Regions from separate parts of the Alkalibacterium psychrotolerans genome, predicted to be linked through region 3. Evidence: predicted binding sites of a transcription regulator. Region 3 holds the regulator's gene; each other region holds the start of a gene.

Region 1 (8,323 bases), on a different contig from region 3:
AGGCGCAGGCGGAAGAGGTCCTTAAGGCTATTGAAGACTTGAACAGAAACGCTAATATTCACGGTATCCTTGTGATGCAGCCCCTTCCTGACTCGCTATCGCGCAATGATATTGCCCGCTGTCTCGATCCGTCTAAAGATATTGACGGCCTGACGCCGGAAAATCTGGGACGAGTAGTCGAAAACGATCAGACAAACCTTGCTCCGAGTACTCCCAAAGCGGTTATGGCATTGCTGGATTTCTATGATATTGATGTGGAAGGAAAAGATGTCTGTGTCATCGGAAGCAGTCCGGTGGTCGGCAAACCTCTGTCCATCATGCTTTTGAATGAAGAGGCCACAGTAGCGAATGTTCATGTGAAAACAAAAGACACGAAAATGTATACCCGACAGGCGGATATTGTCATTTCAGCTACCGGTGTAGTGGAGCTGGTGACCGCCGACCATATAAAAGAAGGAGCCGTTGTTATTGATGTCGGCTTCGGCTACAAAGATGGAAAAGCTGTCGGCGACGTCAAATACGATGAAGTGTTTGAAAAAGCAGCTGCAGTAACGCCGGTTCCCGGTGGCGTAGGGTCCATTACAACGGCTATACTGGCCGAACAGGTTGCACAGGCTGCCTGGAATCAGCGTACGTAATAGAGCGGGGAGGAAGCTTAATGAGTAAAGAAACAATGCGAAAGAGCATGATGCTTTCGCTGGATAAAATCGGACGATTGGAGCGTTCCCGTGTTGAAAAAAAGATGCATAATCACCTTTTTAACTCGCTGTTATGGCAGGAAGCGCAGTGCATTGCTTTGACGGTGTCCGGGGAAGGCGAATGGGATACCCGGCCTGTTATTAAAAAGGCATGGAGTGAAGGAAAAAGAGTGTGTGTACCTAAATCGATTCACAGTGACCGGGTTCTGCATTTTTACGACCTGACCTCTTTTGATCAGCTTGAAAAAGGCTATTTTGGCATTGAGGAACCGCGGACGGATAAAACGGTTCGCTGTGAGACAGAGACCATTGAGCTGCTGATTGTTCCTGGGCTTGTGTTTACAGCTGCGGGTTACCGTATTGGTTTCGGCGGCGGTTTTTTTGACCGATTCCTGAAAGATTTCAATAAGCCGACAGTCTCTCTGCTGCATTCGAACCAGATTGTGGAGTCTTTCCCGATTGAACCTCATGATGTTCCGGTCGATTTTCTCATCACAGAAGAGGGGATGCAGAAAGCAGAATTGAACAAAGAAATATTGTGAGGGTGGCTTGTGAACCTGAGGCAACTCACATATAATAAAGATGGAAAATAAGAGTAAGAGAAAAACGTTAAGTGCTGGATGGATGGGATGTTGCCTCCAGACGAAAAAACGGTGGTTTTGCGATTTTTCTCTGCATCCGCTTTAAAACATAGCTGTTTTTTAGCGAGGACTCTTTAATTTTACTGGGGCTACCGTACTCAGTTGAATGCCCTTTTCTGGTCTCACGACTTGGAAAAGAATTTAAAATTAAAGGAGATCTTCGATTATGACATCAACACCCTTTACTGACAGTCGTCAGAACAGATTTTTACATTATATTATTGTGGGTGTGCTGGCCCCAGTGTTTCTGTCCTTTGCAGTACCGTACCTCAGGACTCAAACCGGTACAACCGGCATGGCCTACTTTTTAGGTCAGTACGACAGCTGGCAGCTTGTTTTAGCCGACAGTCTGTTTTTGTTCCTGTTTACCGGTGTCCTGTTTTCATTAGGCGCTTTCGTGCTGAAAAAGCTGAGGGATGAAAGCACCCTAATCAGCCTGCTTCTGGGCTTACTGATTACTGGAGCTTCTTATATCCTGTTTTTACAGAATGAAATTCTTCAAGTTCAGGCCATTTACGAAGGAAACGGTGTGATTTATGCCATTTCTTTCCTCATGTATGCCTGGCTTCTGATTTACCGGGCCGTGAAACTGTCTGAATGGCAGCTCGGCAATCACACAAGAGGGATTGCTATTATCGGCCTCCTCATTGCAATGAATATTACACTGGGATATGTCGGTATTACTACCCCTATTGTACGGATTACCTTTGCGTTTCTGCCAACTGCTCTAATTGGGCTCCTTTTCGGTCCGTGGGTAGCCGGTGTGGCAGCTGTTTTAGCAGATGTTCTAGGCTTCATTGTGAGAGGCGGCGTGGGTGGTTTCTTCCCTGGCTTCACGCTTTCGGCCTTTCTGACAGGTTTAATTTATGGTCTGTTTCTCCATAAGCGAGAGGTCTCCACAAAACGCGTGATTATGGCTGAAGTTGTTATTGCCTTGTTTATCCACTTGACGTTAAATACATTGTGGCTCAGAATATTAACGCAGAATCCGATTGCGGTTTTACTTCCGCCAAGACTGATTCAGAATGCCGTGACGATAGTTGTCCGCGTATTTACGGTTCGATTTATTGCCAACAACAAACAGTTAAGAAGAGTCTATATGAAATATTCTACGGCCAGACACTAACAGGCTGAAAAAGTGAACACCCCGGACTAGAGTGAAGCGTGTATCTTCCTCTTTGTCCGGGGTGTTTTTGTATTTATATTAATGAAAGATTAGTCAGGAGAAGACTGGCGCTGGTATTTTGCATACCATTCGACAGACTGTATCCACTCCACGTGCCTGATATCTTCGAGCTTCAGTTTAGTGAGGGACTGGTTGCGGCGCTTCAAATAAATACAATCTTCTTTTACTCCTGCTATGATGCCTTCAATATCCGGCAGATACTGGCCGTCTTTTACTATATCCAGCTGAAGAGCGATTGGTTTTTTCAGGGTATAGCTTTTGTAAAGAAATGTGCTGACTTCCTCGTCAGACAGTTTTTCTTTTGGGAGAATAAGGGCAGTTTTTGTGCTGTTTTTCTGCTTTTTCAAGGCTTCGGCGTGATCCGACAGCATCATACCCATCCATTTCATCTTGCCCCGGTCTTTGTACCCCAGTGCATCTGGGGATAGTTTAATGACTTCCTGTGCCATCTCAACTCTCCTCCTTTATTAATAAATTATGTATACAGGTTTTGTCCAGTTCCCTATTTTTCTTTTCCGGAACGATGCCCGCCGAGCAGTTTAGACCGGTACAGTGCCATTCCTCCGTTTGCCAGGCTGCTGGCATGGAGAAGAGACGTATAGCCGAACTTGTGGCGTATGGAATCGATGGTCCGGTCAAGGTCTTCCTGATTAATAAGGGTCTCGGCCGATTCGAACAGAGAAAGCTGCAAGGCCGATTTCGGTTCTATTTTTCCAAAGGTGACATTGACTACACGAATCGGAACGGGTTTGTAGTGCCGGTTGAACAGAATAAGTAGGCCTTCGATAATCTTCTTGGAAGAATCTGTTGTTTCAATAGGCAACTGGTGGCTGAAGCCGCGTTCGTCAATATCTTTTGAAAAACCAATACTGAGTTTGACCAGACCGGTCGTCAGATAGTGCCGGCGAAGCCGTGTGGCATTCTCTTCAGCCATTTCACGGATAACAATTTCCACCTCGTGTTTTTGAGTGTAGTCCCGATTCAAAATCTGATTCTTGCTGAAAGAGGTTGCCTTAGGGACAAAGGTTTCAGACAGGCGGGTACGGTCTATACCGTGTGAATGAAAGAAGAGTTGCTCGCCGATGACGCCGAACCGTTTTTTCAGTTTTTTTATGTCCGTCTGCGAGAGGTCGTGAATGGAACGGATTCCCATATTCTGAAGGTGTTTTTCTGTCCGGGATCCGATTCCCCAGAAGTCTTTCATCGGAGCAATTTTCCAGACTGTGTCCTGCACATCTTCGTAGTGCCAGGCGGCTATGAAATTGTTCTGCTGATCATGTTTGGCTGCGTGATCGAGAGCCAGTTTGGCCAGAAGCGGATTGTCGCCAATGCCGACCGTGACGACCAGGTTCATCTCCTTCCAGACTAGGTACTGTATATGTCTGGCAATATCTTCGGTACTGCCAAACAAGCGGTGAGAGTGGGTGACATCGAGAAAGGACTCATCAATGCTGTAGACATGCAGGTCTTCCTCTGCCACGAAGCGCTTGAATATATTAACAATATCCAGATTTTTTTCTAAGTATAGGGCCATTCGGGGTTCCACTACGTCAATTTTAGCGTCTTTGGGTATTTCATACACACGGGTGCCTGTGCGCACGCCGTACAATTTTTTCACTAAAGGAGAGGCCGCAAGCACGAGCCCGCCGTTGTTATCCGGCTTACTGACAACTGCTACCTTCGCCTTCAGGGGATGCTCTTTTCTCTCGACAGCCTCAACTGAAGCGAAAAAAGATTTCACATCGATACACAAGATATCTCTGTAAGGTTCATTTGAGTAATCCATTATTTGCAGCATGATGTGTTCTCCTTAATGGGAATATATGTTTGTTTTAATTATAGGAACAAACATTCGTCTCGTCAAGGGGAACGCGCTCGGAAACAGAGTCCTTTTTGCTTGGTACTCAGAGTGTAAATTAGTGAGGAGCTTGCAAAACGCTTCAGCTAAAAGGTTTGGAAAGCGCATCTGTGTTAAAAAAGAAATTTGCAGGATAGTTGTGGCGGGTATTCGGTAAAGTGGAGGTGGGAATTGTTATGAGTCTGCTGAAGAGGCGAGCTATTCGGTAAAGTGATGAAGGATGGACGGTAGAGTCTGCCAAAGAAGCAGAGGGTTGAGTAAAGTGAAACAGAATTTAAGAGTGAGTTTACCGAAGATGACACATGTTCAGCAAACTGAATCATAAACGGCAAGTGAGTTTGACGAAGTGAGCCAAAGTTCAGCAGAGTCAGTAAAAAGTAGGCACTGAGTTTACCTAAAGAGAGGCGACTTCGGCATTCTCGAGTACAAAAACAAGCTGAGTATACTCAACCAGTAGTCACTTCGGCAAACTCACACGCTTGGGCACTTTGAGTTTGCCAAACCAGGCACACACCACATAAAAAAGCGGAAACCACCATCAGAATCAATGGGGTTTCCGCTTCTATTCAACTGAATGAACAGGAGGCCTGTTCATTACATTATTAGTATCTATTATTTGCCGTCTACATATGGGACAGCTTTAACGGTCGCTTCAATGTTGCCTTGAGTAGCTTTGGAATACGGGCAGAAAGCATGCGCTTTGTCTGCAAATTCCTGCGTTTTTTCTTCGGACATGTCTTTCATGCCGACTTCAATTTCCACGCTTAATTTAAAACCATTGTCTGACGGGTCTTTAAGCAGATGAACGGTCAAGGTAACCTGCGAGTCGTTTTCAATGCCGGCTTCTTTTTTGTAATGATCAAGAGCGGCATGGAAGCAGGCACTGTAGCCTAAAGCAAAAAGCTGCTCCGGATTTGTACCATTTCCACCTCCACCCATTTCTTTAGGCGTATCAATGTTCATTTCAACTGAACGGTCGGGTGAATGACTTTCTCCTTCACGGGCACCTGTATTGACTGCGGCAGTAGTATAAACAACTTTGTCTGGCATGCGTATCGCTCTCCTTTTATATAGTCTATTTTCAGTATAGCACTAAAAAAAAGAAAGGCTAAATGATAGCCTTTCTACAGAAAATATATCTTATTTAGTTAACAAAAAAGTCTACAGGGCAAACTTTTCAAGGGCTTTTGCCACACCGTCTTCAGCATTTGATGCGGTAATGTGGTCGGCCACGGCCTTGACTTTATCTGTCGCATTTTCCATGGCTACACCGATGCCGGCCCATTCAATCATGTCGATGTCGTTTCCACCGTCACCTAAAGTCATGACGGCTTCACGGGGGATGGAGAGCAGTTCAGACAGTTCCTTGACTGCAGTTCCCTTGCTGGCTTTCTTATTCAATAGTTCCAGGAAAAAAGGTTCGCTGCGTAAAATAGTGTAGCGGTCCCACAGTTCTTTAGGCAGACGGGCAATAGCCGCTTCCAGAACAGGTTCGTCGTCAATCATCATCATCTTGTTGTACTGGGTACTGATATTCATTTCGTCCGGACGACGGTAAAATAGCGGCAGTCCAATCAGGTAGGCTTCCCGTATGGAATAGGCACTGATGTCTCTATTTGGCGTGAAAATGCCTTCGTTATGAATCGCATGGAAGTGAGATCCAGCTTTTTCTGCGGCTTCCTGAAGAACAACATAATCCGAATGGTTCATCATATGCTGGACGACAATCTCGCCGTTTTTGACTTCTTGCACCAGGCCACCATTATAGGTGATGACATAATCATCATCGTCTTCCAGGCCAAGTTCTTCCAGGAAAGCTGTTGCACCGGGGAAGGGACGTCCTGTACAGATAACTATTTTAATTCCTTTTTCCTTCGCTTTATGCAAGGCATCTTTTACCGCAGGACTGATTTTGTGGTCCGGGTTCAAGAGTGTTCCATCTAAATCGATTGCAATTAATTCAACTGTCATGTTCAATCTCCTTCTATTAATCTTCAGGGTGAATGATGGCGCCGTTTAAAATGTACCGTTTAAAGGCATCGTACTCTTCCTGAAACATGTTGATGGCCTGGGCGTGTTCTTCAAGAAATTCTTTTGGAACAAACAGGCGATGATCACCATGCAGACTGCCGCTGAGCGTTTTGACTATCGGGCTTGCCGTGCTTAACTCAATCAAGGATCCATCGGAATGCATCAAGCGGATTGGTGTCTTGTTTTTCAGCTTATAGTCGTAAGGCAAATCGGAGCTGCTGTTTGTCATAGTGAACAATTCCTTATCATAATTGAGACTGCCTACAATGTCACGCAGTTTTTCAACAATTTCCTCATCCTGATCTTTTTTATAGGTAATAGATTTCAGGGGCTTACGGTTCAGAAACATTTTGGACAATTCGCTCAAATAGGCATCTTTACTTTCGGTCCAGAGGATAATAGCCGTTTGAAGCACGCCGTCATCCAGCTTCAAGTAGTCGTCCAGTTCGGCGTCTTCCTTAAAGAATGGCTCGAGAAGTTCAAAGGACGGGTAAAGGGTATCGTCTTTAAAGAGCTGTTTGGCCCGGAAAAGCAGACGGTCCAGCGTCACTTCCATTCCGCGGGAAGCCGGGTGGAAGTAGACCTGCATATACATCTGAAAGCGGCTGACAATGTAATCTTCCACGGCATGCATCCCCTGGTACTGAAAGGCAATGCCATCTTTATACGGACGAATCACCCGCAGGATTCTAGATAAATCAAAGGCACCGTACGTGGCTCCGGTAAAAAAGGCATCTCGTTGAAGGTAGTCCATGCGGTCGGCATCAATCTGACTCGAAATCAGCTGAACGACCTGCGGGTTCGGGTGCTCTTTTGTAATGACGCTGGCGACCTGATTAGGAAAGTCGTGAGAGACCCGTCTGAGCACGGCGTTTATTTCTGTTTCTTCGGAAAGAATGATATCCGTTGTGATTTTTTCGTGATCCGTTTCAAATATCTTCTCGAACGTATGGGAAAATGGACCGTGACCGACATCATGCAGAAGAGCCGCACACAAAGTGACCAGTCGCATGCTGCAGTCCCATTCATCCGGATAATTGCGCTCAAACATATCCACAATTCGACGCGTCAGTTCGTACACGCCCAGCGAATGAGAGAAACGGGAATGCTCCGCACCATGGAAAGTGAACTGGGATGTGCCGAGCTGTTTGATGCGTCGGAGCCGCTGAAATTCTTTTGTATCAATTAAATCCAGTATAAGCGTATGGCGTACGTGAATGTAATCATGGACCGGATCCTTGAATACTTTTTCAATCGGCAGGCGATCCAATTTTTCATAGGAATCAATACTCATCTTGACTGCTTTCTGCCTGACCTCCCTGATAAAAAGGAGGAGCTGATATCAAGGCAAAAAGCGCTCCTTTCATAGCCCATCAGCACAATGGGGAAGTGTAATTACGGTAAAAGTTTCTCGTTTCTTTTTTTCATCTTGTCCAGACCCTCTTCATAAAAAGACTGCATCGTCGATGTCAATTCACCAGTGAGAACAGAAACACCCGCTGTTTTCAGTACCTCAGCCAGTCTGCCTTTTACATCGTCAACAGAAAGGGGCATATTGAAGGCGTCTTCCAGGGTAGTCATAGAGTCAGGATTGACATCGGGAAAGGTCCACTGGGTTTCGGTATCCTTAAGGCCTTTTTGGTAAAAGGACCGAATCATTTCAGCCCGCTGCTGCTGATTGCCGTTCACACTTAAGTAAATCATAATGGCAATACCGCCGCGTATGCGTCTCTGTGCCGTTCCCGCAATTTTTTTGCCTTGGATGCTCAAGTCAAAGGCACCGGGACAGTAGGAATCGCTCACTTCGAAAGCATCGATGGGCTCTGTCCTATCCGAAAAGGCAGCCTGAATGAGTCGATGCATGCGCGAGTAAGCCTCATCGATTTCCAGACGACTGTCTTCTTCTGGA
Region 2 (8,323 bases), on a different contig from region 3:
TTTTAATTTTTTCCAGCGGGGCCCGGTGATTTTCTCCGCGGTAGGGGTGCTGATTCTTTTCGTCAATCAATTCTCTGATTGTCGCTATTCCGTCCCCGACCACATTAGCCGGTTTTCTCAGAAGAACCGCTTCTGTCTTTCCATTGATGACAAAAAAGCGATATTCCGTGCCTTCAGCAAATTCTTCAATCAGTACTTCAGAATCTTCTTCAAAAGCCAGTTCGAGTGCTTCTTTAAATGCTTCATATGAAGCTGGTTTTTTGAAAATAGAAATCCCAATGCCGTAATTGGTTGATTTAGGTTTGACAACTATTGGGCTGTTTTTGAAAAAAGAGTACTGATTCAAGGCCTGTTCCAGAGTCACATATCCTCTTCCCTCAGCAACTGTAAAACCGGCATCCTTCACTATTTTTTTGGTAACTGTTTTGTTAGCCATAATCCAATGAGAAATATACGTATCTTTAGCTGTCATATTCCCATTTTTTACATATTCTACTTTTCCATTGTGTTCTAATTTGAGAAACTGATCGTTTTCATCCAGAATAGTCGTATCAATGCCTAGTTTCAGACAATCCGAAAGCAGCAGCTGAGTGCTCATTTCCATGGTTTCAAACCCGCTCAATAAAAATGGTTTTTCAAAAGAATGCTGCTTGTATGTCTCGCCAAGCTTTATACCCAGCTTTATAAATGACCCTTCTTGTTCAATGTTTTTAACCACTCGTGCAGCTAGCGTTTTTTCAGGGTGATGAAATTCATCTATCGCCTGCTTTACAGCATCGCTATAGCTTTTATTTAGCTTTAACTCTTCGGCAGTTTCCATCATCACATTCAGTAACTCCAATCCTTCATCTAAATAGCGAGAAGAATCAAAGGGATTTTCCATTGCTGTCAGTTCATTCATTTCAGATCCTGTTTCAATATCTTTATCTGTGCTGTCGGAGTCCATCCAAACCATTGTCAGTAAAAACAGATGAGTGAAAAGAGACTGTTCTACTGAAAAGCCCAGCTTTTCGAATGGGTTCAGGTCAAAAGAACGAAACTCTACATAGCGTGTTCCACTGTTAATCAGATTACACACAGCTTTTCCTTTTCCTCTAAGACGAGAAGAACCATAGTATTCTCTTTCTTCGATTAAATCTCTGTCTTTAACCAGAGATTCAATATCTGTAACATATCTTTTTATATTCTCATATGAAACGCGGTGGCTGAAATTATTATGATAACCGATTGAACTGTTTCTGATACTTCTGAAATAAGTATAAGGTACTTCATTCCCAAGGAAACTTGCATCCCCAACTGGTGAAGCGCCAAACAAGTAAGTCAGAATCCACTGATAGCGGAGGTAGTTCCGCGACATCTTCAAATACAGATCGTTGCACCAGGCATTAAATTCCTGAGATGTCGTCATGTCCTTACCCATTTCAGATATAAAGGCTTCAGAAAAAGAAAAATTAAAGTGAACACCGCTGATCATCTGTTTTTTCTTCCCATATTTATCAGCCAGTTTCTGTCTGTACTCAATTTCTGATACTTCATCCACTTTAATGATGGGAATATCCTTTTCCTCAGGCAGTAAATTAGGCATGCTAAAAGGCCAGACAAATTCATCCTTGTCCAGTGTGCGGTTCACTACATCATGTAGGGCATCAAGCCACTTATACTGATTCTCGATTGAATCCTGAGGGGGTGTTACGAGTTCGAGTTGAGATTCACTGAAATCAGTTTGAATATAAGGATGATGATTCCTGCTTCCAAAGGCTGAGGGGTGTGGCGTTAAAGCCAGATAGCCATCAGCTGTCGTACGCAGCCCTTCCTTTTCCAAACCGAATGAACCTTCTTTAAAAAGTTCCTGTAAATCATTTTCAATTATCGTTTGCTTCATCGTCATCTCTATCTATCCTTACGTCAAATTTACTTACTTATTATCAAATACTATCTTATCATAAAGCAGTCATTCTACATAGACAAATGATAGGTTTACATCGAACGATTGTTCTGTTTTGTTTATAAAAATGTGTAAAAATGGTATACTTACTTTACTTAAAATCAGCAAAAAGGAGTCAATTATGGAAAAACCACTAGCCTACCGCATGCGGCCTACCTCAATTGATCAGATAGTCGGTCAGGAACATTTAGTAGGAGAAGGAAAAATCATCTGGCGAATGGTCAAAGCAAAACAGCTGTCTTCAATGATACTCTATGGTCCCCCTGGGATTGGCAAGACGAGTATTGCCAGTGCAATAGCCGGCTCGACACAATATGCCTTTCGTATGCTTAATGCTGCAACGGATACAAAAAAAGACCTGCAGATTGTGGTGGAAGAAGCCAAGATGAGCGGCACAGTCGTTCTTCTTCTAGATGAGGTCCATCGCCTCGATAAGCCAAAACAGGATTTTCTGCTCCCTCACCTTGAAAATGGGCGTATCGTTTTAATCGGAGCGACAACTGAAAACCCCTATATTGCCATTCATCCCGCCGTAAGAAGTCGGTCTCAGATATTTGAGCTGCATTCGTTAACTGACGATCAAATCAGCCAGTCACTCATGCGCGCAATAGAAGATAAGGAAAAAGGACTGGGAAATTACGCCCTCGATATAGAGCCTACTGTGTTAAATTATTTTGCCCGGTCCACAAATGGTGATTTAAGAAGTGCTCTAAATGCGCTGGAGCTGGCTGTCAAGTCTACTGAAGAAAACGATGAAGGCGTGATTCACCTGACACAGGCCATAGCTGAAGAGTGTCTTCAGCGGAAGTCTTTAACTCATGATAAAGACGGCGACGCGCATTATAATGTGATATCTGCTTTTCAAAAATCCATTCGCGGAAGTGACGTTCACGCCGCTCTGCACTATCTTGCGCGTCTTCTGGAAGCTGGAGAAATTAAAGTCATTATTAGGAGACTGATTGTCACTGCCTATGAAGACATCGGTCTTGCCAATCCCGCCGGCGTCTCAAGAGTCATGGAGGCCGTGGAGGCAGCCGAGAAAATTGGCCTGCCTGAAGCACGGATCCCCTTGGCCAATGCAGTCATTGAAATGTGTCTCTCGCCTAAATCAAACAGTGCGATAACAGCCATCGACCAAGCGCTGAAAGATGTCAGAGACGGCAAATCAGGCGATGTCCCCGCTCATTTAAAAGACACCCATTACAAGGGTGCGGATAAGCTAGGAAGCGGCGTCGGTTACAAGTATCCCCATAGTTATGATGAACACTGGACACCCCAGCAGTATCTGCCGAATACTATAAAGAATAAAAAGTATTACACTCCTGTACTGACGTCTAAATTTGAAGATGCCTTAAACAGACAATTGAACAAGTTTAGTCCCTAACGGTTGTCTCCTGACTGCGAGTTATCGGAATTGACTAAACTGAATCTCTGTGCTACTATAAGGATAAGAATTCTGAGGTGTACGCGATGCCAAACTACTGTGTTGACCGAACATTTTTATTAAAACAATGGGATTCTAAAGGAAAAATTGATGACATGCCTTATCACTTGGAAGTCAAATATTTTTCTGGTGAAGCCCACCTGCCAATAGCGGGTTCAACCTAAACTGGCGTTCTACCGGCACCATCGGATTTCTTATACTTAGTAGTTAATTAGAGTCGAGACAGCTGTCTCGACTCTTTTTTTGTTTCAAGTTGCTTCCATTAGCATTTTCAAAGGTATTTTTAGTATACTTAAGATAAGATAATCAGGAAGGAAGTGCTTTATAATGTTGCAGGAATATAAATCAATACTCGTAGCAGTGGATGGTTCCAATCAGGCGGAGAAGGCATTTAAGAAAGCGGTTGAGGTAGCGAAAAGAAACAACGCTGTGCTGGTACTCGCACACGTCATTGACACTAGAGCCTATCAGTCATTCTCTACTTTCGACGGTTCCATAGCGGACAACGCGAGAGTTGAAGCGAAAAACACCCTGTTGGAGTATAAAGAATACGCAGTCAAAGAAGGTGTCGGCGAGGTAAAAATTGTCCTTGAATACGGTTCGCCAAAAGTCATGATTGCTAAACAGATTCCAGAATCAGAAAAGATTGATTTGATCATGCTGGGGGCCACAGGTCTTAATGCCGTTGAACGAATATTTGTTGGTTCCGTTTCTGAATACGTCATCAGACAAGCCAAGTGCGACGTTATGATTGTACGTACTGACCTGGAAAACAAACCGGAATAATTTTTACAGCTAAATATAAACACGCCGCAAGAAATCTTAAGTTCCAGATTTCTTGTGGCGTGTATTTTATTCTTCTTTTAGAAAATCTGAATTAGCTGTTTCTAAATTTTTCTACGTCTCGAGCAATCATAACTTCTTCATCAGTAGGAATCAGGTAAACTTTAACCTTAGAATTCTCAGCTGATAAGTCTCTTTCCTTGCCACGGACGTTATTCTTTTCATCGTCAATTTCTGCACCAAGGAATGTTAGACCATCGATGACATTCTTACGTGTATCTGATCCGTTCTCACCAATACCCGCAGTGAAGACAATAGCATCTACACCGTTCATTGTAGCAGCATATGAACCGATATATTTACGAACTCGGTCTTCGAAGATGCGCAGAGCCAGTTCTGCTCGTTCGTTAGTTGTTTCGACATCTTCCAAGTCTCTCATGTCACTGGAAATACCAGACAGGCCTTTCAAACCAGATTCGTTATTTAAAATATAAATCATGTCATTAATTGAATCAATGCCTTCTTTTTCCATCAGGAAAGGAAGTAATGATGGATCAATATCGCCTGCACGTGTACCCATTGTCACTCCAGCAAGCGGCGTGAAGCCCATGGATGTATCCACAGATTTTCCACCGTCAACAGCAGTAATGGATGCACCATTACCCAGGTGACATGTAATAATTTTAGTTTCTTCAATCGGTTTTCCTAAAAGCTCTGCTGCACGCTGTGACACATATTTGTGACTGGTTCCGTGCGCTCCGTAACGACGGGCATTGTGTTTTTCATAATACTCCATAGGAATGCTGTACAGGTAGTTAACCTTAGGCATTGTCTGATGGAAAGATGTATCGAAAACAGCCACACTAGTAATATCAGGCAAGATTTTACGGAAGGCTTTAATTCCAGTTGCATTTGCAGGGTTGTGAAGCGGTGCAAACTCAGATAAATCTTCAATCTGCTGAATTACTTCGTCTGTGACTAAAGCTGAATCTTTGAATAGTTCTCCACCGGCAACCACTCGGTGACCTACGCCTGTGATTTCGTTATAGTCGCTTAAGATATTTAATTCTTTTAATTGTTTAAGAAGCATTTCTACAGCAACTTCGTGGTCGTCAATATCGACTGTCTGCTTGAATTTTTCACCGTCATTGTATTTAATAGTGAAAATAGAATCTTTCAAGCCAATACGTTCAACAATACCGGAAGCAAGAACTTCTTCCTGGGGCATGGTGTACAAGCTCCATTTTAGACTTGATGATCCCGCGTTAATTGCAATTGTTTTACTCATATTATTTTCTCCTTTTTATTAAAAATTTAAATCTCTTGTTCTTCTTTCCAGCTTTTAATTTCCATTAAGAAATTCTGGAACGCTTCCCTGTCCGATAGACTCGGAGACGTGGCAACGAGTACTTCTTGAGCCTGTTTACTTTCGGCTCCCTTTTTCTGTAAAACGAGAATGGATTTTCTTGACTGCTCATTCTTGAACCATTCATTCGGTAGATGAATAATGCCCTGTACATAGCCTACAGTATTAATATGTGCCAGAAGGGTTTTCACTTCTTCCGATTCAAATGTCTGGGTCGGTAGCAAGTAAAAGGCCAGTCCCGCATCTTTCAAGTATTTCAGTCCTTGTTCTATCAGTAGAAAATGACTATAGGAATAGCCCTCTTGTACAGCCGTATTAAATGTACCCTCTTGAAGAGGTACTGGATAATACCCCACAGGTAAATCTGACAGGATAATATCAATCGGGTTGATTAAGAGAGGCTGTAAAGCATCCTGGTGCAGCAGCTCTACTGGAATATCTAGTAAGGCCGATAACGTGCTGGTAAGCGATATAAGCAGCTCGTCATTCTCCACACCTGTAAAGCTGTGTTTCACTTCACCCTTTTGTCTAGATAAGTAGGAATAAAATGTATATAACAAATTACCTGTGCCAATGGACAAATCAGCTATGTGAGCCGGTTTTGAAAAATCGACAAACAGTTCTGCGAGATAACTCATCAGCAGACCAATAGCGTCTGGTGTAGGCTGATGATTGGGCTGCAGCATATCTTCTTTAACAGCCTTTATAAGTATGAGCTGTATAGCCTGTTTTTTCTCATCGAGACTGAATGAAGCCAAATCAACTGACTCATACAGTTTTCTCAATTCAGCCTGTGTGCTCTGAGTCGGCAGACCGTTTTCGATATTTATGTTACCCTTATCCAGAATATTCTCCCCTGATTCAATCAATGCTTCAAGAAAAGTCGAATCCAGATCTTTTTTTATCAGCATTGAAGATTCAAGCAGGACATTATAGAGTTTTTCCGCATGCGATGTCTCCAAAGAACTAACCCTTTCATTTTAAAGATGAGCTTACTGGCAATATCTGTGTCACTTTGCTTCGTAAGCTTTCCTTCCTATTTTAACCTATTCACCGACTATTCACAAGATTAACGACTAAGTGACGGCTATAAAATGACACCCTGTCATTTTATCAGAGAAATAAAAAAGGAATCATCACTTAAGGTTCTGATTCCTTTTTTCTTATGAAATTAGTTAGCTACAGGGTAAACTGAAACTTGCTTTTTGTTTTTCCCTTTACGTTCGAAACGTACAACACCATCAACTTTTGCGTATAAAGTGTCGTCTCCTCCGCGTCCAACGTTTTCACCTGGATAAATTTTTGTTCCTCTTTGACGGAATAAAATAGATCCACCTGTTACAACTTGGCCATCGCCACGTTTAGCACCTAAACGCTTGGATTGAGAATCACGTCCGTTGGATGTTGATCCTCCACCTTTTTTAGTAGCAAAGAATTGTAAATTCATTTTCAACATTGTTATTGCACCTCCATCATTTCCTGTGTGAGGAATTAATCTGTAAATACTCTCCATATTCTTCTTCCGTCTGTTTCAAGGAAAGATGCAAACTGGATAAAAGTATTTGAGCTGTTTCCATCTGCTTGTAATCTAATTGGTCCGGTAAAGAGAACTTTAAGTAGCCGCCCTGTTCATCAGCTGAAACTACATCAAGAGGAATACCGGCTAATTCAATAAGAGAATTGACCGTTCCTATACTCAATGCTGAAACAGCAGCACAGACAATATCCTGTCCATACGCTCCAGATTCAGCATGTCCTGACATCTCAACTGAAATGATCGTTTCTTTATCAAAACTGAAGCGAATGTCGATCATCAGAGCATCTCTTCCTTACATAGATTAGTTAGTTTTAATTGATTTGATTGAAACTTTTGTATACGGCTGACGGTGACCTTTTTTAGTGTGAGAGTCTTTTCTACGACGGTATTTGTAAGTCGTTACTTTTTTAGCACGGCCTTGTTTCTCGATTACCGCTTCAACAGAAGCTCCATCGATGAACGGGCTGCCGACAACTGTGTTGTCTCCACCAACAAACAATACTTCTCCAAATGTTACTGTATCGCCTGCTTCGCCGTCTAATTTCTCAACAAAGATATCTTGACCTTCTTCAACTCTAAACTGTTTACCACCTGTTTTGATGATTGCATACATACTTGTTGCACCTCCTTTAAATTTTGAATAAAATAGCAACTATTTTATTCTTGCACTTAGACTCGCCGTTATAAGTGGCCGTAAGGCGCTTCAAAACTTATTTACGAGCGGTTGCAGCTGTGGTGCGGCACAAATACAACATTAGTATCATACCAAATCTAGCCTGCAGAGTCAATTTTTTCTTCTAAATAATTTCTTCCATAAAGGAACTTTTTCTTCCTTGACTGTCATGAGAGGAACGTTTTCCCCTAATATTCTTCTGGCAATATTACGGTAGCCTTGTGAAGAAACATGGTTTGGATCCAGTACGACCGGATTCCCTCTATTAGATGAACGAACAACTTCATCATCTTCAAAGACAATCCCCAGTAAATCAATTGACAAGTGGCGAGTGATTTCATCAATATCCATCACATCTCCCTGCTGCATCATTGATTTACGGATTCGGTTAATAATCAATCTAGGCGCTACAATCGGTGTCTGTTCAATCAAACCAATTATACGGTCAGCGTCACGGATAGCTGAAATTTCCGGAGTGGTTACCAGTATGGCATCATCTGCAGCTGCAATGGAGTTTTTAAAGCCCTGTTCGATACCAGCCGGACAGTCAATCAGCACATAATCGTAATCTTCTT
Region 3 (8,323 bases):
TCAGCTGTTTCTGAGCTTCTACTGCAATGGATACTTCGGAACCAGTTGCAATAAGAATACCTTCCGGTTTGTCGCTTTCAGAAGGTGATAACACGTAAGCACCTTTCTTAACATTGTTGCGGGCATTTTCCTGCGTACCTTCCAGTACGGGCAGATTTTGACGAGTCAGCACCAGCATAGTCGGTCTATCAGTAGATGTTACAGCTACTTCCCAAGCAGCAGCTACTTCATTACCATCAGCCGGACGCAGCACAGTCAAATTATGCATACCTCGGAAACTTGACAGCTGTTCTACAGGTTCGTGCGTTGGCCCGTCTTCTCCAACCGCAATAGAGTCATGTGTCATGACATAGATGGCGGGAATTTCAGACAATGCCGCTAGTCGGACAGCTGGTCTCAAGTAATCAGTAAATACAAAGAATGTAGATACGTAAGACTTGGTTCCACCGTGTAGCAGGATACCATTAAGTGCTGCAGTCATTGCAAATTCACGTACACCATACCAGATGTTGCGGCCTTCGTATTGACCAGCCTGGAAATCTTCCACCCCATCAATCATTGTTTTGTTTGAACCTGACAAGTCTGCTGAACCGCCCCAGAAGTTCGGAACGTTTTTAGCAATGGCATTCAGCACTTCACCACTCGTTGAGCGAGTCGCTGCGTCACTGTCGCCAGCTGCATAAGATGGCAAATCTTTATCCCAGTTATCAGGTAATTTACCTGATAACGCTGAATCAAATTCATCAGCCAGATCAGAATGGTTTTTACGGTAGTCTTCCACTAAAGTGTTCCATTCATTTTCGGCTTGCTGACCTTTGTCGCCGATTAGTTCCTTGAAGCGATCAGACACTTCTTGTGGTACATAAAAGTCTTCGTTTTCCCATCCGTATGCTTTCTTAGCTGCTTCAACGCCTTCAGGTCCCAGGGGTGCACCGTGAACATTGTGTGTTCCGGCATTTGATGCCCCAAAGCCGATAACTGTTTTAATTTCAATTAATGTTGGCTTGTCTGTTGATTCCTTCGCTTTAGTGATAGCTTCATCAATAGCGTCCATATCGTTGCCATCTTCAACAAAGATATGTTCCCAGCCATAAGCTTCAAAGCGCTTACCGACATCTTCTGTGAATGCTTTAGACGTTGGTCCATCCAGTTGAATATCATTGGAATCATACAACATGATCAGTTTTCCTAATTTCAAGTGGCCTGCTAGAGAAGCAGCTTCTTGAGAGACGCCTTCTTGAAGGTCTCCGTCACCACATAGCGCATAAGTGTAGTGATCCACTACGTTATGGCTGTCTTTATTGTAGGTTGCTGATAAGTGTGCTTCAGCCATTGCCATTCCAACAGCATTGGCAATACCTTGGCCTAAAGGACCAGTTGTCGCTTCAACACCGTCAGTAATGTGCACTTCAGGGTGACCGGGTGTATTACTGCCTAATTGACGGAAATTTTTCAAGTCGTCTATTGAGACGTCATAGCCTGATAAGTGAAGCAAGCTGTATAACAGCATAGAACCGTGTCCTGCCGACAAGACAAAGCGGTCTCTGTCAAACCATCTCGAGTTGCTTGGGTTTACTTTGAGGTGACGTGTCCATAGGGTATACGCCATTGGAGCCGCTCCCATAGGTAAACCTGGGTGACCTGAGTTAGCTTTCTGTACGCCGTCAATACTTAGAGTACGTATTGTATCTACTGCCATTTGATCAATTTTATCGAACAATGCATTCATCCCTCTCGTTTGTTTAAAATTTAAACTTACTTTATTATTGTACTATTATTGCCAGCTTTATTCAATAAATACTGGAAGGTTAATAATCAGTATTTTACTGATCTCTACCGTGCAGACCTTTTTCTTTTTGAATGTCTTTTACTTTATCTGGTGTTACATCGTTTCCATCGGGATCGACGACTTTCATGCCTTCAATCTGATTTTTCATACCGGAACGAAACGCCTGAATGTATTCTTCTCTAAGGTTTTTCTGTTCTTCTTTTTCTTCTTCCGTCAAGCCGTCGCTTCGTTCTTTTCTTACTAATTCATTTATTCGGTCTAACTTTTTCTTCTCAAGCATAATTGCCTCCTAAACTTATTATCCACTTTTGCTTACTAGATAATCATAACATTACTCATAAAAAAGTGATAGTCTTACTTTAACTGACAAGTGTACACAAACGAACATCCGTTTGAATTAGCTCTATTACTGTGCTATACTTGATTTATTAATAGAACGGTTGTTCCATTAAATAGAGGAAAGTGAGGGTTTTAGGATGACCACTAGAGGCCGAAAAGGTGAAAAGCAATTCGAAATTCTTCAGTATATATACGAACAGGCTAAAAAGAAAGGGTATCCCCCAACTGTTAGAGAAATAGGTGAAGCGACTGCACTTTCATCTACGTCAACTGTTCACGGACATCTGGCACGACTCGAAAAAAACGGCTTTATTTTAAGAGATCCGTCCAAGCCTAGAGCAATTGAGTTTACAAAAAACGGCCTGGATAAATTAGGTATCAGTGAAGACGAAGGTAAAATCCCTCTGCTGGGTGTAGTAACTGCCGGTGAACCGATACTGGCGGTGGAGGAAGCAACAGATTATTTCCCTATACCCACTGACCTGGAAATCGATAAAGGCAATTTGTTTATGTTGACCATTCGCGGAGACAGTATGATGAACGTCGGCATTCTCGATGGCGATCAGGTAATTGTACGCAAACAGGAAACGGCTAATAATGGTGATATTGTAATCGCGATGACAGACGAAGATGAAGCAACGTGTAAACGATTCTTTAAAGAGAAAAACCACATACGACTTCAGCCGGAAAATGATTCAATGGATCCGATTATCCTATCAAATGTATCCATACTCGGAAAAGTCACTTCGCTTTACCGCAGTCATATACTATAAAAGCTGAATAGTCATTATTCTACTAATACTAAACAAAGACGGTTCTACTGATACCAATCAGCAGAACCGTCTTTATTTTATATCTACACTCACTTCATTACTGATATGACTAGCCGCTTAATACGTCATTAAAGTGAAGATGTCATACCCTTTAATTTTGTCTCTGCCTTTTAACTCTTTTAATTCGATGAAGAAAGCAGCGCCTACTACTTCTCCGCCTAATTTTTCCACAAGTTCAATTGTAGCAGCAATAGTGCCGCCAGTAGCCAGAAGGTCATCTGTAATCAGCACTTTCTGTCCTGGTTTAATGCTGTCTTTGTGAAGCTGAAGAATGTCGCTGCCGTATTCCAGACCGTAACTAACTTCAATTGTTTCTCTCGGTAATTTTCCTTTTTTACGACAAGGAGAAAAGCCGATACCCATTACATTGGCAACTGGACAGCCAACGATGAAGCCTCTTGCTTCAGGTCCGACAATCATTTCCGCACCTTTTTCTCTGGCGTACTCCACAATCTGGTTTGTTGCTTCTTTATAAGCTTCTCCGTCAGCCATTAAAGGTGAAATATCTCTAAAGATAATGCCTTTTTCAGGAAAATCAGGAACGTCCGCTATATATTTTTTGAAATCCATTTATAATCCTCCGTTATCAGTAACACTCTCACTCGTTTTATTTTTCAGGGTCGTCAGCAGCTCATTAAAAGAACTGTAAACCAGCTTTTCTTCCACATGAATCTGATTCAACCGTCTTTGATACGTTTTTGTATCCTCCAGACTTTTCTTGCCTGGGTTTTCAACAACGCTTAACGTCCCATCCTCTATTGTAACAAATTCATTCTCTAAAAACACCATTAACATGAACTTTACTATCTCTTTATCTACTTTCAGAAGAGAAATAATCTCTCTGGTATCATTTTTGAGATTAATCTCCTTCTTCTTTAACAACCACTTATACAGGCGCATGAACATTTCCCGCTTCGGCATTCCTTTAAAGTAGTAGTCATGGGGAGCGTATAAAAAGAGGTGTATTTCGTGCGTGTCAAACTCTTCAATCACCCGATAAAAATCAGCTGTTTCAGCAGGTATATCGATAATATAGACAATTTTGCTGTCTGGAACAGAAGATAAAGATGAATCTTTACTGTACAGCTGACTACTCGCGCCTTCCGAAATGACAGACTTCCAGTTTTGGTAATTTTTCTCGTCAAAGAAAAGATAATGAGCATTGTTCTCCTTGAACACATCTTCATTTAAACCAGTCTTGCGTTTATCGATAACAACAGGTACAGTTGTCTTGAAGTCGATGCCCTGCAGTTGTACTTTGCGGTTGCCGTTCCATTCATTAATGTCCAGGTACCCCGCCACATCGAGTTGTGGCTGAGACATGAAAATTGGCCCCCATTCAGACGCGTTAAAGGCTATCATATCAATTTCTTTATTTTCCTTAGCAAGAACCGCTTTAAAATGATTCTGATTTGCACCAATGATTCTAGACTGAACTGTTCTCATATCAGACAATCTGAAGACTGGTTTTTTATTGTCCTGACCAAAAGGTCTTAAAAGGGCAAGTTCTTCCACTAATTGCACAGATAGTTCCGCCCATTCAGCTGTCGAGTCAATAGCCAGTTCTTTTACTATAGGGGCATCGCCTGTCAGCCTTCGAGCTGTCTCATTAACCGACTGACGAAATGCGTCAAAATCTGTTCTGTTCAGACTCAGCCCACAGGCCATTTCATGGCCTCCAAAACTAGTCAGCAATTCTTCAGATTCTTTCACACAATTATACAGATTAAAGCCAGGTATGCTTCTGCCTGATCCCTTAACCTTATTTTCATTCAGGTTCTCGGTCAAAATGAGTGTCGGTTTGCTGACTTTTTCTGACACCCGACTGGCTACAATGCCTAACACGCCTTCGTGCCAATCAGCATTTTTCATAACTATTATCTCGTCATCACTATAGTGACTTAGTTCAGCCATCGCCTCGGAGGTAATGGTTTCAACTAACTCTTTTCGTTCGTCATTTTTTTGAAGAACAACGTCACTTAATGTTTGGGCTTCATTTTCGTCAAAAGTCTTAAGCAGCTCCACCACCATTGAGGCATCCCCAAGACGGCCTACTGCATTTATAGGGGGCGACAGTTTAAACCCAATCGCTTCTTCATCAATATCTTCCGGTTTCAGCGAACTTTTTGCTAATAAAGCAAGAAGTCCCAGGCGCTCGGTTTGTCTAATGAGTTTGAGCCCGAAATAAACCAGTGCTCTATTCTCATCCGTAAGAGAAACCAGATCGGCAACCGTTCCTATCATGGCCAACTCAACCAGTTCCTGTGGCAGCTCACCCAATAATGCCTGCGCGACTTTCAGACTGACGCCTGCACCGGCCAGGTCCTTGAATGGGTACTGGCTAGCAGGATGGTTTGGATGCACAATACTAAAAGCTTCCGGCAGCTCTTCCGGACACTCGTGATGGTCGGTAACGATAACATCGACTCCAAGTTCTTGTGCTTTATTAATAGCTTCGTGTCCAGCTATCCCATTATCTACCGTAATAATTAGTTGAGTGCCGTCCTGAATCAGCTGTTCAAAAGCTGAAACGTTGGGGCCATAGCCTTCTTTAAATCGATTGGGAATAAAATAATTTACCCGGCCTCCGGACATCTCAATCGCCTCAAGCATGATGACCGTACTTGTCACCCCATCCGCGTCATAATCTCCATAAACAGTAATCAGTTCATCCTGTTCAATAGCCTGTTGAATTCGCTCCACTGTTTTTTCCATATCAGTCATCAAGAACGGATCATGAAACCATTCAGCAGTCGGATTTGTAAATGCTTCTATTGCTTCTTTTGTATCCAGACCTCGACTTAAGCATAGGCGTACAAAGGTCTGTGAGCGGTTGGTTTCTTCTGCTAATTTTTCTACAGCAGTTTCAGTAAACTCTCTTATTTTCCAGCGTGTATGACTTGTCACTCAGTTCACTCCTCATCAATTGCCTATCCAGTATAACAAAAAAAGACACAATAAAGAATGCTCTTTACTGTGCCTTTAAACTATTATGATAATTAGTCCAGCAATTGAACGCCAATACCTATCAAACCAGGACCTGTGTGTACACCTAAAGCAGGGCTAATCTGATCAAAGAAAAATTCTTCAAAGTTTGGCAGCTTTTCCTTCATTTCAATACGGATGGCTTCGGCTTCTTTTAATGCCGTTTTTCCGCCGTATGCAATTGCTAAATTATACTTTTTGGAAGTCGCAGCAAAGTCTTCCACCAGCTGCAGCGTTTTACTGACTGATTTAGCTTTCCCTCTGACCTTGGCTACAGTATGGTAAATCCCTTCTTCATTACACGTAATGATAGGTTTCAAGTTCATCATACTACCGACTACAGACTGAACCAGTCCAATTCTGCCACCCTTTTGCAGGTATTCTAGGGTTGGAACATGGAAAAACACTTTCGCTTTTTCTTTACTCTTTTCAAGATTGGCTTTCAGTGTATCCCATTCGACTCCTTCGGCTGCCTGTCTAGCTGCTTCTACAACAGTAAAACCAGAACCTATACCAATATTTTTTGTATCCAGTACGTAGATATCCAGGCCTTCATACTGCTCGGCTACAACTCGAATCATATTATTTGTCCCGCTCAAGCCACTAGATATGGTCACTACCATAACTTTTTCATAGCCTTCCGCTTTAATATCATCGAAGATACCTTTGATCATCTCACCATCGGGCAGCGAAGTTTTCGGGATTTCATTTTCCATTCGCTCGTACACTTCTTCGGCTGTAATGTCCACTTTATCGACGTACTCGCCGTCTTCGAACAATATTTTCAGTGGAATGACTTTAACATCGTATTCATTTTTCACTGCTTCAGGTACATCTGATCCTGAATCAGTTAAAACAGCAATTTTCTGTGTATTCATACTTATTATCCCCTACCTTTAAAGTTTATCTTTATCCGTTTTGTTTTGAGTGGCTGCCTGCTCAGTTTCATTGGACTTTGAACGGGTTTTACGTTTTGAATGTTTTTCCCGTTTCTCTTTCCTCTGATCCTTGTAAATTTTAAATGTCGATAACAATGTTGCTATAAGCGCTCCCAATAATACAGAAGCAAAAATTATCACTATCAGTGGCCATTCAAATTCAGCAAAGCCGAAATTAATAGGAACCCTATCCACATTTAAAACAGATAATATTGCAACCAGCAGGAATAAAACGATTGCACCAATCATGCTCCATTGTCTTTTCATCCACAAATCCCTCCATTAACCAACCATACTTTAAATTAAGAATACCATAATTACATTAGTAAATCATTAAATACCTTTATTTTTTGTTAAAGGCGGTCCGGATAAAGAAATCACCAATGGCAGGAATTACCGCATGGATTTTTGACCCTAAGGCCAATGCTTTGGGCAGATTTATTTCTCTTTTATTGCTTTCAATTGCTTTAATCGTTTTATTCACCACATATTCAGATGTCAGAACAACGGAGCTGACATTATCCAAGTACTCTCCAGATGGATCAAACTCATCAAAGAATGCCGTATCAACTGGACCCGGATTGATGGCTGTCACTTTAATGTTATGCGGGGTGAGTTCCATTCTCAATGCATTAGTAAAGCCTGTAACAGCAAATTTGGAAGCAGAATAGACAGCTGATTTTGGTGTTGCCACTTTTCCTGCAACAGAGGCCACATTCACAATGTGACCGTCATTAAATTCTCTCATATTTTTCCCGACTAGTTGAGACAAGTACATGAGGCCGAGGACATTAACCTGAAACATATTTTCAGCTTTTTTAATGTCATAATCAAGAAAAGACTGGGTGTGCCCGAACCCGGCATTATTTATCAGAATATCAATGTGAGTAAATTTGGACAAAAGATAAGAGGTGGCTTCATCGATAGCTTCAAGATCAGTCATGTCCAAAGGGTAAACAACTGCCTGTGCATTGTATTCACTACGGCAACGATCTCTCACTTTATTCAACTTCTCCACTCGGCGAGCACTCAATATTAGAATGGCACCTTTCTGGGCAAGCTGGTAAGCCAGTTCTTCTCCAATACCTGATGATGCCCCTGTGACCCAAACTACTTTTCCTTTTACTTTTGTCATAAACTCACACTTCTTTCTTTAATGGAATAGTCACTTCGGAAAAATCGTTCATTACGTAGGTTTCCGGAAAAATCTGACGCGCCTCTTTTTCCATCTGTTTGCTGTCAGCATATAAATAGCGTGCACTAATATGTGTCAGCAATAGTTTAGCTGCATTAGCCTTTTGTGCGGTTTCAGCTGCGTGACAGCTGGTAGAGTGATTGTAATTAACCGCAAGTTCCTGATCTTTGTCCATAAACGTGCTTTCATGAACCAATACATCAGCCCCTTCGGCCAACTCCAAACTTTTTTCAGTTTTCAGGGT

The links. The regulator LexA, encoded in region 3, represses DNA repair genes until DNA is damaged. The targets are predictions, from matches to a motif close to CNAACANNTGTTNG.
Region 1: the regulator LexA is predicted to act here: its motif matches at 4,367-4,380, upstream of ACYVLS_RS06605 (Y-family DNA polymerase).
Region 2: the regulator LexA is predicted to act here: its motif matches at 1,984-1,997, upstream of ACYVLS_RS05275 (replication-associated recombination protein A).

Annotation. Positions count from the first base shown of each region.
Region 1 covers NZ_BAAGPH010000035.1:20,662-28,984, reverse strand. Annotated here, with positions in the region: gene ACYVLS_RS06625 (bifunctional 5,10-methylenetetrahydrofolate dehydrogenase/5,10-methenyltetrahydrofolate cyclohydrolase) at 1-638, shown strand, start outside; gene ACYVLS_RS06620 (5-formyltetrahydrofolate cyclo-ligase) at 659-1,240, shown strand; THF riboswitch at 1,288-1,384, shown strand; gene ACYVLS_RS06615 (folate family ECF transporter S component) at 1,506-2,465, shown strand; gene ACYVLS_RS06610 (hypothetical protein) at 2,555-2,974, opposite strand; gene ACYVLS_RS06605 (Y-family DNA polymerase) at 3,028-4,323, opposite strand; gene ACYVLS_RS06600 (organic hydroperoxide resistance protein) at 4,996-5,433, opposite strand; gene yidA (sugar-phosphatase) at 5,545-6,354, opposite strand; gene ACYVLS_RS06590 (HD domain-containing protein) at 6,371-7,708, opposite strand; gene ACYVLS_RS06585 (lipoate--protein ligase family protein) at 7,810-8,323, opposite strand, start outside.
Region 2 covers NZ_BAAGPH010000030.1:36,175-44,497, forward strand. Annotated here, with positions in the region: gene gshAB (bifunctional glutamate--cysteine ligase GshA/glutathione synthetase GshB) at 1-1,888, opposite strand, end outside; gene ACYVLS_RS05275 (replication-associated recombination protein A) at 2,067-3,329, shown strand; RNA gene ssrS (6S RNA) at 3,396-3,585, shown strand; gene ACYVLS_RS05285 (universal stress protein) at 3,717-4,175, shown strand; gene ACYVLS_RS05290 (acetate/propionate family kinase) at 4,267-5,460, opposite strand; gene ACYVLS_RS05295 (class I SAM-dependent methyltransferase) at 5,487-6,500, opposite strand; gene rpmA (50S ribosomal protein L27) at 6,710-6,994, opposite strand; gene ACYVLS_RS05305 (ribosomal-processing cysteine protease Prp) at 7,011-7,352, opposite strand; gene rplU (50S ribosomal protein L21) at 7,377-7,688, opposite strand; ribosomal protein L21 leader region at 7,737-7,811, opposite strand; gene minD (septum site-determining protein MinD) at 7,860-8,323, opposite strand, start outside.
Region 3 covers NZ_BAAGPH010000021.1:17,497-25,819, reverse strand. Annotated here, with positions in the region: gene tkt (transketolase) at 1-1,720, opposite strand, end outside; gene ACYVLS_RS03170 (DUF896 family protein) at 1,824-2,069, opposite strand; gene lexA (transcriptional repressor LexA) at 2,266-2,901, shown strand; gene ACYVLS_RS03160 (adenine phosphoribosyltransferase) at 3,019-3,531, opposite strand; gene recJ (single-stranded-DNA-specific exonuclease RecJ) at 3,532-5,868, opposite strand; gene ACYVLS_RS03150 (DegV family protein) at 5,961-6,824, opposite strand; gene ACYVLS_RS03145 (LapA family protein) at 6,843-7,151, opposite strand; gene ACYVLS_RS03140 (SDR family NAD(P)-dependent oxidoreductase) at 7,228-8,019, opposite strand; gene rnz (ribonuclease Z) at 8,024-8,323, opposite strand, start outside.